2 linked regions of the Desulfofalx alkaliphila DSM 12257 genome follow. The protein of the gene in region 2 interacts with the protein of the main gene of each other region in a pairwise test. Links are inferred from orthologs where the notes say so. Each region holds a gene or a part of one and is shown on either strand. Other genes may lie near its edges. The genes, in order: mobA and BR02_RS0113520.

The links.
Region 1: the proteins of BR02_RS0113520 (region 2) and mobA interact in binary tests that used the Escherichia coli proteins (3 or more experiments, as listed by UniProt). The link is inferred for Desulfofalx alkaliphila DSM 12257 from one-to-one orthologs.

What each region holds. Positions count from the first base shown.
Region 1 is NZ_JONT01000007.1:140,100-143,262, forward strand. What follows is about bases 31-2,868. They hold mobA (molybdenum cofactor guanylyltransferase), read right to left. Parts: upstream 1,831-2,868; coding sequence 1,231-1,830; downstream 31-1,230. Other genes in these bases: BR02_RS0105345 (shikimate dehydrogenase), read right to left, coding at 31-724; BR02_RS0105350 (YqeG family HAD IIIA-type phosphatase), read right to left, coding at 726-1,226; BR02_RS0105360 (iron-containing alcohol dehydrogenase family protein), read left to right, coding at 1,996-2,868. Outside these bases: more of BR02_RS0105345, read right to left, coding at 1-30; more of BR02_RS0105360, read left to right, coding at 2,869-3,105. UniProt on the Escherichia coli protein: Transfers a GMP moiety from GTP to Mo-molybdopterin (Mo-MPT) cofactor (Moco or molybdenum cofactor) to form Mo-molybdopterin guanine dinucleotide (Mo-MGD) cofactor.
Region 2 is NZ_KL544001.1:67,947-71,201, reverse strand. Bases 160-3,089 are described here. They hold BR02_RS0113520 (molybdopterin molybdotransferase MoeA), read right to left. Parts: upstream 2,272-3,089; coding sequence 1,048-2,271; downstream 160-1,047. Other genes in these bases: BR02_RS0113510 (two-component system sensor histidine kinase NtrB), read right to left, coding at 2,596-3,089; BR02_RS0113515 (hypothetical protein), read right to left, coding at 2,286-2,465; BR02_RS0113525 (molybdopterin biosynthesis protein), read right to left, coding at 160-994. Outside these bases: more of BR02_RS0113525, read right to left, coding at 1-159; more of BR02_RS0113510, read right to left, coding at 3,090-3,255. UniProt on the Escherichia coli protein: Catalyzes the insertion of molybdate into adenylated molybdopterin with the concomitant release of AMP.

The sequences.
Region 1 (3,163 bases), on a different replicon or contig from region 2:
ATAAAAATTTTGTTTCCATGGGATTATATACTAAATCGCACACCAGCTGGCCCGGACGAAAGACTCCCTGGGGCACAGGGGGGCAGTAATCCACTGCGGGGTGCATGCCAATGCTGGTGGATTGCACCACCAAATCTGCCCCTGACATGGCTTCAGCCAGCTGCGGCTCCTGCCATGTTAACACCCTGCCAGGGGTACCCATACGCTCAACGGTTTGGGCCAGGGCCTGTGCCCTTGGGACAGTGCGATTAACCAGCACAATTTCTTTGGCCCCTTCCAAGGTCAGCTGTACCGCCACCGCCCGGGCAGCACCGCCGGCACCTAAAATCACTACTTTTTTATGTAAGGGATTAAAACCGGTTTCCTCTTTTAAGGCCCGGGTAAAACCCGCCCCGTCTGTGTTGTAGCCGGTAAGCTTTCCTTCATAATTTACAATGACATTGACAGCCCCAATGGCAGCGGCCCCTTGGTCTAGCTTATCTAGGTAAGGTATCACCGCCTCCTTGTGGGGCACGGTGACGTTAACACCGGCCATATTAAAGGCCCGCAAACCATCCACCGCCTGGCCCAATTGCTCCGGTTTTACCTCGAGGGGCAGATAAATCCAGTTTAATTCTAAAGCCTGAAAGGCGGCATTGTGCATGGCCGGTGAAAAGGAATGTGCCACAGGATAGCCAAAAAGACCACACAGGGTGGTTTTGCCGTCAATTTGCAAGTTACTCACCTCATTTTATTAACTGATGCCTAATGCGGCGCAGCACCAACTTTTCCAGTTGCCGGTTAATTCGGGTGCCGATAAACTCCCTTTTATTTATGGGCATCACTAAAATTGTATAGAGGCCCAGTCGATTGGCCCCTAAAACATCGGTGAATATTTGGTCTCCCACCATGGCCGTCTCTTCGGGGCGCACATCCATCATTTGTACTGCCCGAAGAAATGCCCTTCTCAGGGGCTTAGCTGCCTTATGTATGGCCTGTATTTGCAATATGCCCGCCATTTGGGCCACCCTGTCCTTGCTATTATTGCTGACGATGCAGACTTTAAAGCCCTGTTCTTTTAAGTTGGCAAACCAAGCCACCGTTTCATCGGGCATGTCATTGCTGCCCCAGGGTATAATGGTGTTATCCAAATCAAAAATAAGTGCTTTGATGCCCCTTTGCTTAAGCTGTTCAATATCTATGTTTTGAAGGGCGCTAACATACATATCGGGATAAAAAATACGCAACTTATTATGCCTCCTGCTTCTTTGCTTTGATTTTTTTAGCCAGCGCCAGCTCTTTAGGCGTATTGACGTTATAAAATACCAGCTCTAAATTAGCCACCTTACTGATTTCTTCTTCGTTGACATATTTTACCCGCACTGAGGAAAAAAAGTCAATCACACGCCTTTTACCCTGAAGGATACACCTTTCAATATGAGGAACACATGATGTGGAGTAAACGGCAAACAGTGGCTCATGGTAGCCATCAACCACCGGAATAATCACCTGATAATCATCGGCAAAGCTAATTAAATACCGGGCTAAACCGGCTTCAATAAAAGGCATGTCGCAAGCCACCACCAGCACTGCCCGGTGCCCTGCATGTACCAGTGCCGAATGTATGCCCGAAAGGGGTCCCATGCCGGGATAAATATCTTTGGCCAGCCTTACCCCCAGCCCCTTGTATTCTTCCGGCTTGTTGGTAATAAGCAAAATATCGTCACTTACTTTTTTTAGCTCATCCATTGTGTGATCGATAATGCGGCAGCTGCGCACCTCTAAAAAGGCTTTGTTTGTACCCATGCGGGAGCTTTTTCCCCCCGCCAGTATTGCGGCCGATGCTTTCAAACCGTCACCCCCGGTGTTCGGATTTACTTGATGTTATTACACAATACACTGGCAATATCCTTCGATTTTTATTAAATTTTTTATTGCACTGAAGCTTTGTTGGTGCTATGCACCATTTATGTTAAACTATAGTTATACACAGACTAGTCAAGGAGGTTTTACATAATGCAGCTTTCCTTTTACTGTCCCACTAAAGTATTTTTTGAACAAGAGTGTGTAGATAAATACAGTGCTGAAATGAGTAAATTTGGCAAAAAAGCCTTAATTGTAACCGGGGGTAATTCATCGAAAAAAAACGGCTCACTAAAGGATATGGTGGATGCTTTAGATAAAGAAGGCATTGACCACCGGGTATTTGACCAGGTGGAGCAAAACCCTTCGGTGAATACCGTTTACCAGGGCGCAAGGCTGGCCCGGCAAATGAAGGCCGACTTTATTGTGGGTATCGGCGGCGGTTCACCCTTAGATGCCGCAAAGGCAGTGGCTGTACTGGCAGTGAATGACATCGAAGAAGACCAATTACTGACTAAAAGGTGGGTTAAGTCTGCCCTGCCGGTGGTGGCGGTGCCCACCACCGCAGGCACAGGCAGCGAAGTAACCCCCTACTCCATACTTACTGTGGATAAGGAAGAAACTAAAAAATCCATCGCAGGGGACGATCTCTTTCCGGTAATTGCATATATGGATGCCCGCTATATGCTTAATTTACCCTGGTATGTTACGGCCAACACAGCAGTGGATGCTTTAAGTCACAGTATTGAGGGGTTTATCAATAATCGGGCCACCCTTATTTCCGACTTGCTGGCCCTGGAGAGTATCACTATCATCGGTCGGGTGTTAAAAAACATCGACCTCAATAACATATCGCTGGATGAGCGTGCAGAACTGCTTTATGCCTCTATGCTTGCCGGTATGGTAATATCCCAAACAGCCACCAATATGGTACATGCCATGGGCTACCCGCTAACCTACTACAAAAACCTACCCCATGGTTTAGCCAACGGAGTAACCCTGAAAGCAGCCTTGGAATTTTTGGGCCAAGGCAGCCCAGACAAGGTGGCCCGGGTGGTAAGGGCAATGGACTGCCAAAACCTGGATGAGGTGGGTCGCTTATTGGCAAAGGTGCTGCCCCAGGTGAGTATTAAGCTAAGTGAATCGGAGCAGCAGTTATTCGTAGAAAAAACAATGCAGGCTAAAAACATAGCCAACTGTCCTATCTCACCACAGGAAAAAGATATTTATAATATATTTAAAAGCAGTGGCTTAACGGAGTAGCAGCATTACCGGGCAACTGACTATATGAAGTTTTCTGCATCCTTGGAAATTATCGCAA
Region 2 (3,255 bases):
CTGTGGCCGGAATTTCCGGCCGCCTGTAGGGGGCAACACCCAGTTTTTTGCACACTAAAGGTTTTACAAACAACTCGCAGGCCAGTACAGCCGAAACCGGATAGCCCGGCACACCCACCACCGGTTTGCCTTTTATTTCCCCAAGTATCACCGGCTTGGCAGGCTTGGTGGCAACTCCGTGGGTAAGCACCCGGCCCAACTCCCGCACCAAATCCACCGTATAATCTTCACGGCCGGCAGAGGAACCGGCGTTAACCATCACCATATCTGACTCTTCCACAGCCTTTAAGATGCGGTCCTTTAGCTTTTCATAATCATCTGCGGTTATTTCCCCACGGATGGGTTGGCCGCCCCATTCCCTTATGTACGAACCAAGCACCCGTGTGTTGTATTCGATGATGTCGCCAACCTTTAATTGGCTGCCCGGCTGCACCAACTCGGTGCCGGTGGGTAAAATAGCCACCTTGGGCCGGGGATGTACCTTAATTTCCGTTATCCCTCCGGCTAAAATACCCCCAATATCCATGGGACGAATGATGTGGTTGCCCGGCAATATCATCTCGGTGGCCACCACATCTTCACCGATTACGCGCACATGCTGCCAGGGTGCCACCGCTGCCGTTATCTCAATTAATTCTTCACTGACAAAGTGTACGTCTTCAATCATCACCACCGCATCATATTCCGGCGGCACCGGGTCTCCGGTATCCACCATCACAGCCTGTTCCCCCATTTTAAGCTGCTTAGGTGTGGTCTCTGACGCCCCAAAGGTATCCAGGGAGCGCACTGCTACCCCATCCATGGCCGAAGCGTGGTAGTGGGGCGAAGAAGAACGGGCATACACCGGTTCTGCGGTAACCCGGCCTAAGGCATCCTCTGCCTTTATTATTTCTGCAGGCCCCGGCTCCAGCGCCCCAAGTTCGTCTAAATATTGTAGATATTCTTCCAGGGCCTGCTCCCAGGGTTTATCGTCTAAATAAACATCCCGTTTCATTTTTCCACTCTCCTCTAATAATAAATGCTCAAAAAAACTTCTTTTTGAACACCTTAAAACAGCTTTACCTCCAGGTACTCACCGGCCTCTACGCCCTCTTTGCCTTCGGGCACCCGCGCAAGTCCGTCTGCCTTCACCATTGTTGATATCAGTCCTGATTTACCCAAAACAGGTTCGGCCATTAACTCCCCTTGGTCGAAGTACAGCCGCACCCGCAAAAAGTCTTCCCGCCCTGCCGCCGAGCGCATGTTGCGGTTCAACTTGGCCCTTATGAACAATTCTTTCCCGGCATTTTGATAGCTTCCCCACCGTACCAGGGGGTCAACCAGCAGGTTGTATACCACCATTGCTGACACCGGATGTCCCGGCAGGCCAAAGAGTATTTTCCCCCCCACCACCGCTCCGATGGTGGGTTTGCCCGGTTTTATGTTGATGCCGTGAAATAATACTCCGGGCTTGCCCAGGGTATCTATTACCTTGGCAGTGACATCCCTGGTACCCACCGAGCTGCCGCCGGATACTAAAACAATATCATTTTCTGCCATGGCGGCGGTCAGTGTTTCTTTTAGGCTGTCAAAATCATCTTTCACAAGCCCGTACAGTTTAGCACTGCCCCCGCCCTGTTTTACTTGCCCATAGAGGGCGTAGGAATTTATATCCCGCACTTGGCCGGGTTGAGGCAGCTTTTCCGGTGCAACCACTTCATCTCCGGTGGAAACTATACCTACTTTAACGGTGGGCAACACAGCCACATCGGTGACACCCACCGCCGAAAGCAGCCCTAAGTCCTGGGGACGGATACGATGCCCGGCTTTAAATACCACTGAGCCGGACTGCACGTCTTCCCCTCGACGCACCACATTTTCCCCGGGGGCCACCGGTCGGGTTACTCCAATGGTTTGTTCATCTAACTCTTCTGTATACTCCACCATCACCACCGCATCGGCGCCGGGGGGCAGCATACCCCCGGTGGGAATGGCCCAGGCTTGACCGATTTTTAATTCACCCCTTGGCTCCTTTCCCATCAACACCTGGCCGCCAATATCTAAATAGGCAGGCAGGCTTTCCGACGCCCCAAAGGTGTCCTTGGCCTTCACTGCATATCCGTCCATGGTGGAACGGTCAAAGCCAGGCACATCCTCCCTGGCTAGGACATCGGCAGCCAGCACCCTTCCTAAGCTGTCTGTCAGAGATACCCTTTCCAATTGCATTTTTTTATAATTTTCAGAAATAACAGCCTTGGCTTGCTCCACAGTCAGTACATTAAAAAGCTCCATTCTGTCCCCTCCGGTTAAAAGCAGCCCAGTTCACAGGCCTTTATTTTTATCTTTAACTGATCGGCAGCCTGGCCCACCGTCTGGGGCGGCACCTTTAACTCCTTGGCTAACTTGCGGGCCATGGTACATGACAAACGGTTTTCCTGTGCTGCTTTGCGCACAGCCTCCAATACACTTTCCGGTACTTCTTTCATGATTATCAGCCTCCTAAAAGATACGGAAAAATCAGCCATTACTTATTATTTCATACCTAATAACAAATATCCTGCCCGCTTAACCAAAGTTATGCTTAAAAATACATAACGGAAAAAAAGCAAAGCCCTTTTAAGAGCTCTGCTCATAGCGCGGCAGTTTAATAATAAATTTTATACCTTTGCCATACTCACTTACCACCTTAATTTCTCCCCTATGGTTGGTTATAATTTTTTTAGAAATCAGTAAGCCTAAACCGGTGCCATTACTTTTAGTGGTATAGAAAGGCTTAAACAGTTCATCTATTAATTCCGGTTTAACCCCCATGCCATTATCTGCCAATGTAACAAGAAGATATTGATGGTCTAATATTTCACTGCTTATCCTTATCTCTCCTCCACCGGCCAGGGCATCAATTGAATTATTAATCATATTTAAAAACACCTGTTTTAGAGATTGCTCGTCGCCTAAAACCACAGCCCTTTCGCACAGTTCTACCGTCAACTTTATTCCTGCATCCTTTGTTTGTTTGCTAACCAAAAGGATAACGTCCTTAATGACCTGGTTTAGGTCCAGCCTTCTTTTAGCAAAACATGACTTTGACAGCAGTAGAAAGCGGTCCACCAATTGGTTTAACCTGTCAATCTCTTTGTTTATAATTGATAAATAGTCTGTCCCACTTTCCTCCGGTATTGAGTAATACCCCTTTTCCTCCAGCAATTGCATAAAACCTTTGATGGAGGCTAAGGGATTGCGAATTTCGTGGGCCATACCGGCGGCCATTTCACCCAT